Regions from separate parts of the Streptomyces sp. NBC_01546 genome, predicted to be linked through region 1. Evidence: riboswitches for the same ligand, from Rfam matches in the RefSeq annotation. Region 1 holds a riboswitch; the other holds the start of a gene.
The links. A riboswitch is a leader RNA that binds a small molecule or an ion and turns the genes downstream of it on or off. The one in region 1 is predicted to bind glycine.
Positions count from the first base shown of each region.

Region 2: another riboswitch for glycine. It lies ahead of gcvT (glycine cleavage system aminomethyltransferase GcvT); the one in region 1 lies ahead of gcvP (aminomethyl-transferring glycine dehydrogenase).

Region 1 covers NZ_CP109379.1:6,656,814-6,662,249, forward strand. The annotation lists gene OHA89_RS30570 (MerR family transcriptional regulator) at 151-789, shown strand; gene OHA89_RS30575 (DNA polymerase IV) at 833-2,257, shown strand; gene OHA89_RS30580 (PRC-barrel domain-containing protein) at 2,254-2,619, opposite strand; glycine riboswitch at 2,732-2,830, shown strand; gene gcvP (aminomethyl-transferring glycine dehydrogenase) at 3,027-5,436, shown strand, end outside.
Region 2 covers NZ_CP109379.1:2,827,979-2,833,414, forward strand. The annotation lists gene OHA89_RS12495 (enhanced serine sensitivity protein SseB C-terminal domain-containing protein) at 1-19, opposite strand, end outside; gene OHA89_RS12500 (enhanced serine sensitivity protein SseB) at 73-807, opposite strand; gene OHA89_RS12505 (AAA family ATPase) at 1,003-1,620, opposite strand; glycine riboswitch at 1,844-1,947, shown strand; gene gcvT (glycine cleavage system aminomethyltransferase GcvT) at 2,105-3,220, shown strand; gene gcvH (glycine cleavage system protein GcvH) at 3,310-3,690, shown strand; gene glyA (serine hydroxymethyltransferase) at 3,706-4,962, shown strand; gene OHA89_RS12525 (L-serine ammonia-lyase) at 5,228-5,436, shown strand, end outside.

The DNA of each region.
Region 1 (5,436 bases):
TCAGCCCATTCGAGTAGCCTTTCCCCGCAAAGGGATACGGGAAACCACTCTCAGGGTGATTATCACTCGGCGTGCCGAGTGTGGCGATCGTTGACGCACCCCTGGTGACTGCCTACCTTCAAGGTGGCAGGTCAAGGACGGAGGGTCGGCGTGAGGATCACGGGCGACGGTACGACCGGGGGCATCCCCGCACGGAGTGACGGTGGACCGTACCCGCTGCACGGCAGTGCGGTCGGTTCCGCGCGCCGTCAGCCGGAGTCGACGCCGGTCGGACCGGTGGGCGGCGACCCGGCGCCCGAGCAGATCGGCTACCGCGGGCCGACGGCGTGTGCCGCGGCCGGCATCACGTACCGGCAGCTCGACTACTGGGCGCGGACGGGGCTGGTGGAGCCGAGCGTGCGCCCCGCCTACGGTTCGGGGACGCAGCGGCTGTACAGCTTCCGCGACGTCGTGGTCCTCAAGATCGTCAAGCGCTTCCTGGACACCGGGGTGGCGCTGCAGAACATCCGTACGGCCGTGCAGCACCTGCGCGACCGCGGGTTCTCGGACCTCGAGCGGATGACGCTGATGAGCGACGGCGCCACGGTGTACGAGTGCACCTCGCCGGACCAGGTCGTGAGCCTGCTCCAGGGCGGTCAGGGTGTCTTCGGCATTGCCGTGGGCGTGGTGTGGCGCGACGTGGAGAACGCGCTGTCGCAGCTGCACGGGGAGCGCGTGGACACCGGCGAGACCCTGCTCGGGCACAACCCCGCGGACGAACTGGCCGCCCGCCGCAACCGGGCCGGTTGAACCGGCCCCGGAAATGTCAGTCCCGTAAGGCAGCATCGGTCATGTGAGAGCCGCGCCGACCATCCTGCATCTGGACATGGATGCCTTCTACGCGTCCGTGGAGCAGGCGTCGAAGCCGAGCCTGCGCGGCAAGGCCGTCATCGTGGGCGGGCTCGGACCGCGCGGGGTCGTCGCCACCGCCTCGTACGAGGCCAGGCGCTTCGGGGTGCATTCGGCGATGCCGACGGCGCAGGCGCGGCGGCTCTGCCCGAACGGTGCCTACCTGATTCCCCGCTTCAGCCTCTACCGGCAGGTCAGCGACGTGGTGATGGCCCTGCTGCGGGAGCTGTCGCCGCTGGTGGAGCCGCTCAGCCTCGACGAGGCCTTCGTGGACCTGGAGGCGGGCGGGGTCGCCTTCGACTCGCAGACCGCCCAGGTCACCGGGGAGCGGCTGCGGGCGGACATCAGGGCCGCCACCGGGCTCAGCGGGTCGGTGGGGCTGGCCGGGTCGAAGATGCTGGCCAAGGTGGCCTCCGAAGAGGCCAAGCCGGCCGGGCTGCTGCTGATCGAGCCGGGGACCGAGCGGGAGCTCCTGGCGCCGATGTCGGTACGGACCCTGCCCGGGGTGGGGCCGGCCACCGGCGAGCACCTGCGCCGCGCCGGGATCACCACCGTGGGGGACCTGGCGGAGGCCGGGGAGGACGAGCTGGTGCGGATGCTCGGGCGCTCGCACGGGGTGGGGCTGTACCGGATGGCGCTGGGGATCGACGACCGGCCGGTGGTCGCGGAGCGGGACGCGAAGTCGGTGTCGGTGGAGGACACCTTCGACGTGGACCTGCACGACCGGGTGCGGATCAGGACCGAGGTGCAGCGGCTGGCGGACCGGTGCGTGCAGCGCTTGCGGGGGTCCGGGCACTCGGGGCGCACGATCGTGCTGAAGGTGCGCAGGTACGACTTCTCGACGCTGACGCGGTCCGAGACGCTGCGGGGGCCCACGGACGACCCCGCGGTCGTGCGCGAGGCGGCGGCGCGGCTGCTGGAGGGCGTGGACACCACGGGCGGGGTGCGGCTGCTGGGCGTGGGGGTGACCGGTCTGGCCGACTACACGCAGGAGGACCTGTTCGCCCAGTCGCTGGCCGCTGAGCCTCAGGAGGAGGCGGGGGAGGTCAGGGAGGCCGCTGAGCCTGACGGGGCCGCAGAGCCCGGTGGGGCCCCTGTCGCGGCTCTGGAGGGCCCGGCGGGTGCGGAGGTGCCCGGAGGGCCCGGGGTCGCTCCCGAGCGGCGGTGGACGGCCGGGAGCGACGTACGGCACGCGGTGTACGGGCCCGGGTGGGTGCAGGGCAGCGGGGTCGGGCGGGTGACCGTGCGGTTCGAGCAGCCCGGATCGGAGCCCGGCCGGGTGCGGACCTTCCGGGTGGACGACCCCGAGCTGGAGCCGACCGATCCGCTGCCGTTGGTGGGGGAGGAGCCGCCGGCCGGGACGCCCTAGCCCTCGTCGCCCGCCAGGTGGCCGAAGTCGTGGTGGAAGTCCGTCGGCAGGGTCACGTCGAGGCCGTAGTGGTGGTAGAGCTGCAGCTCCTGTTCGGGGGAGAGGTGGCGGCCGACCCCGAAGTCCGGGGCGTCTTTGATCAGGGAGCGGTCGAAGGGCACCCGCAGGGTGTCGCCGACCATCTCGCTCGGCTCCAGCGGGACGAAGGCGTCCCGGCTGAACAGGCCCGTCCGGACGGCCGCCCATTCCGGGACTCCCGTGGCATCGTCGAGGTAGACCTCGTCGATGGTGCCGATCTTGGTGCCGTTGCGGTCGAACGCCTTGCGGCCGATCAGGCTGCGCGGATCGATGTCGGTCTGCACGGTCCCTCCAAATGGTCGCAACTCCTCCGTAATGACTACAGAAGTGCATTTCGGGAGCTGAGGCCACTCGGGGAGGAGCCAGATCCTCGCTGGTAGGCTGGGTGATGGCTGTCGACCCTGTGCGGGAGAGTCCTCCGAGTGATCTTGACGGAGGCGCCGAAGGAGCAAATCCTCCCCGGAATCTCTCAGGCATACGTACCGCACGGACGAGGCCACTCTGGAAAGCAGGGGCGGGTACCGGGCGCGCAGTGCCGGTTCCCCTCCTCACCGACGGTGAAAGCCGGACCTCGCGGGTGATCCCCGTGCGGCCCGGTGAAACTCTCAGGTTGAGATGACAGAGGGGGAGGCCGTCCGGGTGCCCGCGCCGTGGTGCCCCTCGCAGGTCATACGACCAGGAGGCCTCCGTCATGACCGCCAACCGCATTCCGCTCTCCCAGCTGGAGCGAGGCATCCCCTTCGAGCAGCGCCACATCGGCCCGGATGCCGAGGCGCAGGCGAAGATGCTCGCCCAGGTGGGCTACGGCTCCCTGGACGAACTGACCGCCGCCGCGGTGCCGGATGTCATCAAGACCACCGAAGCGCTGAACCTGCCCGAGGCGCTGACCGAGGCCGAGGTGCTGGCCGAGCTGCGCTCGCTCGCCGACCGCAACCAGGTCCTCTCCTCGATGATCGGGCTCGGCTACTACGGGACCTTCACGCCGCCGGTGATCCTGCGCAACGTGATGGAGAACCCGGCCTGGTACACGGCGTACACGCCGTACCAGCCCGAGATCTCGCAGGGCCGCCTCGAGGCGCTGCTGAACTTCCAGACCGTCGTCGCCGACCTCACCGGGCTGCCGACCTCCGGTGCCTCGCTGCTCGACGAGGGCACCGCGGCCGCCGAGGCCATGTCCCTCGCGCGCCGGGTGGGCAAGGTCAAGGACGGCGTCTTCCTGATCGACGCGGACGCGCTGCCGCAGACCATCGCCGTGATCGAGACCCGCGCCGAGCCCACGGGCGTCGAGGTCGTCGTCGCGGACCTCTCGAACGGCATCCCGGCCGAGATCGCCGAGCGCGGTGTCTTCGGCGTGCTGCTCCAGTACCCGGGCGCCTCCGGTGCCGTACGGGAGATCAAGCCGCTGATCGACCAGGCGCACGAGCTCGGCGCGATCGTCACCGTCTCGGCCGACCTGCTCGCGCTGACCCTGCTGACCTCCCCGGGCGAGCTGGGCGCGGACATCGCCGTCGGCACCACGCAGCGCTTCGGCGTCCCGATGGGCTTCGGCGGACCGCACGCCGGTTACATGGCCGTCCAGGCCAAGCACGCCCGCTCGCTGCCGGGCCGCCTCGTCGGCGTCTCCGTGGACGCGGACGGCAACAAGGCGTACCGCCTGGCGCTGCAGACCCGCGAGCAGCACATCCGCCGCGAGAAGGCCACCAGCAACATCTGCACCGCGCAGGTGCTGCTGGCCGTCATGGCCGCCATGTACGCCGTCTACCACGGCCCGGACGGCCTGCGGACGATCGCCCGCCGCACCCACCGCTACGCCGCTCTGCTCGCCGCGGGCCTGAAGGCCGGCGGGGTCGAGATCGTGCACGGCGCCTACTTCGACACGATCACGGCCCGCGTCCCGGGCCGCGCGGCCGAGGTCGCCGCCGCCGCCCGCGAGGGCGGGGTCAACCTGTACCAGGCCGACGCCGACCTCGTCTCCGTCGCCTGCGACGAGACCACCCTGCGCGCGGACGTCGAGGCCGTCTGGGCCGCCTTCGGTGTCACCGCCGACATCGAGGCGCTCGACGAGACCGCGGCCGACACCCTGCCCGAGGGCCTGCTGCGCTCGGACGACTACCTGACGCACCCGGTCTTCCACCAGCACCGCTCCGAGACCGCGATGCTGCGCTACCTGCGCAAGCTCTCGGACAAGGACTACGCGCTGGACCGCGGCATGATCCCGCTGGGCTCCTGCACCATGAAGCTCAACGCGACCACCGAGATGGAGCCGGTGACCTGGCCCGAGTTCGGCCAGCTGCACCCGTTCGCCCCGGTCGAGCAGGCCGAGGGGTACCTCACGCTCATCACCGAGCTGGAGGAACGTCTCTGCGAGGTCACCGGTTACGACAAGGTCTCCATCCAGCCCAACGCCGGGTCCCAGGGTGAGCTGGCCGGGCTGCTCGCCGTACGCGCCTACCACCGCGCGAACGGCGACGAGCAGCGCACCATCTGCCTCATCCCGTCCTCCGCGCACGGCACCAACGCCGCCAGCGCCGTGATGGCCGGCATGAAGGTCGTCGTCGTCAAGACCGCCGACGACGGCGAGGTGGACGCGGCGGACCTGCGCGCCAAGATCGAGCAGTACCGCGACGAGCTCGCCGTGCTGATGATCACCTACCCCTCCACGCACGGTGTGTTCGAGGAGCACGTCGCCGACATCTGCGCCCAGGTGCACGAGGCCGGCGGCCAGGTCTACGTGGACGGCGCCAACCTCAACGCCCTGGTGGGCCTGGCCAAGCCGGGTCACTTCGGCGGCGACGTCTCGCACCTGAACCTGCACAAGACCTTCTGCATCCCGCACGGCGGCGGCGGCCCGGGCGTCGGCCCGGTCGGTGTCCGGGCGCACCTGGCCCCGTACCTGCCCAACCACCCGCTCCAGCCGACCGCCGGTCCCGAGACGGGCGTCGGCCCGATCTCGGCCGCCCCGTGGGGTTCGGCCGGCATCCTGCCGATCTCCTGGTCGTACGTGCGCCTCATGGGCGGCGAGGGCCTCAAGCGCGCCACCCAGGTGGCCGTGCTCGGCGCCAACTACATCGCCAAGCGCCTGGAGCCGCACTACCCGGTGC
Region 2 (5,436 bases), 3.8 Mb from region 1:
CCGTGCCTGACGCACTCACCCGGTACCCCTCTTCGTCCGCCCGTCGTCCACGCGTACCCAGCTTAAGCGGCCCTACGGGAGGTAGAAGGGGCGTACGCGCTCACGAATCCAGTCCGTGACCGGGTCCTGGGCGGCGTCCAGGAGGATCAACTGCACGGGCCAGGGCGCCGGGACCCGGGCCAGGGCCCGGCCGAGGGCCTCCATCGGGGCATTCCGCATCTCAGGCTCCCATCCCACCAGGCGGACACCGATGAACAGTTCCGGCTCCCCGCCCTCGACGCTGGCGAGGCAGCGGTAGGCGGCCGTGACCACACCGGCGGTACGGAACTCCTCGGCCGCGGCGGCCAGGAAGTCCACCGGGTCCTCCTGCCAGTCGGGCTCGTAGAGCCGGACCCGACCGCCGGTGGACGGGCCGTCGAGCGGGGTCCGCCCGGTGCGGCACAGCTCCGCGACGGCCTGCGGGGGCAGGGGGACGCCGACGGCGCCCTCGGGGTTGAGGGCGATGCCGAGCTGCGGGGGCAGGCCGCGGGCGAACTCGACGGCGGGGGCCACGGCGAAGTCCATGCCGGGGCCGACGCAGTAGCGGAACTGGGCCTCGGAGCTGTAGACGGGGACGTACGCCGCCCCGCCGATGTCCATGGTGGGCAGGTCGAGGCTCTCGGCGTCCGGGCCGCCGCCGCCGGGCAGGGGCACCCAGACCATGCTGCGTCCGAGCACCTCCAGGATCCGCCCCCCGGCATCCGGCTGCCCGAGCGCCGCCCCGAGCACCTGCTCCAGCTCATTCCCCGGCCAGCCGCCGCCTTGCATGTGCCCCTGCCTCCGTCTTGGGTCCCGCCGATGTCGTGCCCGAGGTTATCGGTGCGGGTCCGCTGCTCGGGCTCCGCCCCAGACCCTCCCCCAGACTCCATCCGGGGGGACCCCCATCTCAAACGCCGGCGGGGCTGGACTTGGCCGGCGTAAGCCTCAAAGCGCACTGCCCGGTCTTGAGCCCGGCAACGGCGATCAGCTGTGGAACGTGATGCGGGCGACGGCGGCAGCCGAGGGACGGTCCAGGAGGGTGACCGAGGCGCAGCCCGCCGGGGGGCGGCCGGCTTCCGCTTCGCGCAGCAGGCGGGTCACCGCACCCCGGTGGCGGGCGAAGGCGTACGCCGTCACCCGGCGCCCCCGCGCCGCCTGGCCGGACAGCGCTTCCTCCGGGCTGCTGTCCAGGAGCAGCAGGTGCAGCGCCCGGCCCCGGCGGCGCGCGGCCGCCGCGAGCAGGCCCCGTACCCAGGCCTGGGTACCGCAGTCGTGGACGACCACCGAGGCTCCGGAGCGCAGGGTCCGCCACAGCCCCCAGTAGTGCGCGGCCCGCACCAGCGGCCGGTACACCCCGTACGGCAGCCCGCCCGGCATCCGCCGCTCCCAGCGCTCTCGCGTGTCCTGGGAGTCGATCGCGCCGCCCTCGCCGGCCGCCCTCTTGATCAGCGTGCTCTTGCCGCCGCCCGGCAGGCCGGACACCACGACGATGTCCCCCTGCGCGAAGCCGAGCCGGCGCGCCCCCCGCGCCCCGGCCCCGCGCAGGTCACGTACCCGGCCGGGGCCGGCGCAGGCACCGCGCTGCGCAGGCACCGCGTCCACGGTCCCCGTAGCCGCCACTACTCCGAATCTCCGCACAGTGTTCGCCTCCCCCGAATCGGGCCACCAGGACCCTTGCCCACTGAGTGTAAAGAGACGGTAATCCGGCAGCCCCGGTTCCGGTCCGCCCTCCCGGTCCCCGTACGAACTTTCGGGGCCCCACACCCGATCACCACGGTGGCGTGCAATGATGTGCGCCATCTGGACCAACTGCATACCGGCCGCTTGAATCCGCGCGGGAGAGTCCCGGCACGCCGCAAGGCCGTGCTCGGGCGCCGAAGGAGCAAGAACCTCCCTTGAATCTCTCAGGCCCCGTACCGCGTGGATGAGGCAGATCTGAAAAGCGAGCTGTTCGACAGCTCCACCCAAGGTGCAAGCCGACGATCCCTGGCAACCGGGGCACTCGCGGCGAACCTCTCAGGTTCCGATGACAGATGGGGAGGACCCTCCTCGTCATGTCATGCCCTGGGACTCGGGAGCCACACCCATGAGCACTGCCCCCCGTCTGACCGCCCTCGATGCGCTGCACCGCTCGCTCGGTGCGACCATGACCGACTTCGCGGGCTGGGACATGCCCCTGCGGTACGGCAGTGAGCGCGACGAGCACAACGCCGTACGCACCAAGGCCGGTCTCTTCGATCTGTCCCACATGGGCGAGATCACCCTGACCGGCCCGGAGGCCGTCAAGGTTCTGGACTACGCGCTGGTCGGCAACATCTCCACCGTCGGCGTCGGCCGTGCCCGCTACACGCACATCTGCCAGGAAGACGGCGGGATCGTCGACGACCTGATCGTCTACCGCCTCGGTGAGACCGAGTTCATGGTCGTCGCCAACGCCTCCAACGCCCAGGTCGTCCTGGACGCCCTGACCGAGCGCGCCGCCGGCTTCGACGCCGAGGTCCGCGACGACCGCGACGCGTACGCGCTGATCGCCGTCCAGGGTCCGGAGTCCCCCGGCATCCTCGCCTCGCTCACCGATGCCGACCTGGACGGGCTCAAGTACTACGCCGGTCTGCCGGGCACGGTGGCCGGGGTCCCCGCGCTGATCGCCCGTACGGGCTACACCGGCGAGGACGGCTTCGAGCTGTTCGTCGCCCCCGAGCACGCCGTGGAGCTGTGGCAGGCGCTGGCCAAGGCGGGCGAGGGCGTCGGCCTGGTCCCGGCCGGTCTGTCCTGCCGCGACACCCTGCGCCTGGAGGCGGGCATGCCGCTGTACGGGCACGAGCTGACCACCTCGCTCACCCCCTTCGACGCGGGGCTGGGCCGGGTCGTGAAGTTCGAGAAGGAGGGGGACTTCGTCGGCCGTGCCGCGCTGGAGGCCGCCGCCGAGCGCGCCGCCTCGAACCCGCCGCGCAAGCTGGTCGGCCTGATCGCCGAGGGCCGCCGCGTCCCGCGCGCCGGTTTCCCCGTCGTGGCGGACGGCCAGGTCATCGGCGAGGTCACCTCGGGCGCCCCGTCGCCGACGCTGGGCAAGCCGATCGCGATGGCGTACGTCGACGCGGCGCACGCCGCGCCCGGCACCTCCGGTGTCGGCGTGGACATTCGCGGTACGCATGAGCCGTACGAGGTCGTGGCCCTGCCGTTCTACAAGCGGCAGAAGTAACCCTCGTAAGCCGTCTCCGCAGTACCGGCCGTCTCAGTACCCAAGACCGCTGTTCGTATCCACTCCCCCGCATCCAGGAGAATCAGGTCATGAGCAACCCCCAGCAGCTGCGTTACAGCAAGGAGCACGAGTGGCTGTCGGACGCCGAGGGCGGCGTCGCGACGGTCGGCATCACGGAGTTCGCGGCCAACGCGCTCGGTGACGTCGTCTACGCCCAGCTCCCCGAGGTAGGCGACACGGTGACCGCGGGTGAGACCTGCGGCGAGCTGGAGTCGACCAAGTCGGTCAGCGACCTGTACTCCCCCGTCTCCGGCGAGGTCGTCGAGTCCAACCAGGACGTCGTGGACGACCCGGCCCTCGTGAACACCGCGCCGTTCGAGGGTGGCTGGCTGTTCAAGGTGCGCGTCGCGGAGGAGCCGGCCGACCTGCTCTCCGCTGACGAGTACGCCAAGCTCACCGCCGGTAACTGACCCCAGGGGATCCTGATGTCCGTACTGAACACCCCTCTCCACGAACTCGACCCCGACGTCGCCGCCGCCGTCGACGCCGAGCTCGTGCGCCAGCAGTCGACCCTGGAAATGATCGCGTCGGAGAACTTCGCTCCGGTCGCCGTCATGGAGGCCCAGGGCTCGGTCCTGACCAACAAGTACGCCGAGGGCTACCCCGGCCGCCGCTACTACGGCGGCTGCGAGCACGTCGACGTGGTCGAGCAGATCGCGATCGACCGCATCAAGGCGCTCTTCGGCGCCGAGGCCGCGAACGTCCAGCCGCACTCGGGTGCGCAGGCGAACGCCGCCGCGATGTTCGCGCTGCTGAAGCCGGGCGACACGATCATGGGTCTGAACCTGGCCCACGGCGGTCACCTGACCCACGGCATGAAGATCAACTTCTCCGGCAAGCTCTACAACGTGGTCCCGTACCACGTCGACGAGACCGGCCGCGTGGACATGGCCGAGGTCGAGCGCCTCGCCAAGGAGTCCCGCCCGCAGCTGATCGTCGCGGGCTGGTCCGCCTACCCGCGCCAGCTGGACTTCGCCGCCTTCCGCCGCATCGCGGACGAGGTCGGCGCGTACCTGATGGTCGACATGGCGCACTTCGCCGGCCTGGTCGCCGCGGGTCTGCACCCGAACCCGGTGCCGCACGCCCACGTCGTCACCACCACCACGCACAAGACCCTCGGCGGTCCGCGCGGCGGTGTGATCCTGTCGACGCAGGAGCTGGCCAAGAAGATCAACTCCGCGGTCTTCCCCGGCCAGCAGGGCGGCCCGCTGGAGCACGTGATCGCCGCCAAGGCGGTCTCCTTCCTCGTCGCCGCCTCGGAGGACTTCAAGGAGCGCCAGGTGCGCACCCTCGAGGGCGCGAAGATCATCGCCGAGCGCCTGGTGCAGCCGGACGTCACCGAGGTCGGCGTCTCCGTCCTCTCCGGCGGTACGGACGTCCACCTGGTCCTGGTCGACCTGCGCAACTCCGAGCTGGACGGCCAGCAGGCCGAGGACCGGCTCCACGAGATCGGCATCACGGTCAACCGGAACGCCATCCCGAACGACCCGCGGCCGCCGATGGTCACCTCGGGTCTGCGGATCGGCACCCCGGCGCTCGCCACCCGCGGTTTCGGCGCCGAGGACTTCAAGGAGGTCGCGGAGATCATCGCGGCCGCGCTGAAGCCGGCGTACGACAGTGAGTCCCTCAAGGCCCGCGTCACCGCGCTCGCCGCGAAGTTCCCGCTGTACCCGTCGCTCTGAGCAACGGCTAGGGGGCCCGGCCTTGTATTGCACAGGGCCGGGCCTTTCTCATGACCGCGCCATCCTCCCCCGGGGACTTCGCCCTGGTGGCAGCCCCGGCGGCGTGTGGGCCGACACCCGCCCGACCCCGTCTCGACCACGCCCCGACCCCGTCCGGCAGACGAGCCGTTCATTTCACCGCGTTAAGCTCGTCTCTCGGACAAAATCCGAACAATCCACCACTCCTGCCCCCTCCCACCCCACGAGCAGACAAGGGAGTCCGCCAGTGGCCATCTCCGTCTTCGATCTCTTCTCCATCGGCATCGGCCCGTCCTCCTCCCACACGGTCGGTCCGATGCGCGCCGCACGCATGTTCGTGATGCGGCTGAAGAAGGACGGTGTGCTCGCCCAGACCGCGTCCGTGCGCGCCGAGCTCTTCGGCTCCCTCGGCGCGACGGGCCACGGCCACGGCACGCCCAAGGCGGTACTGCTGGG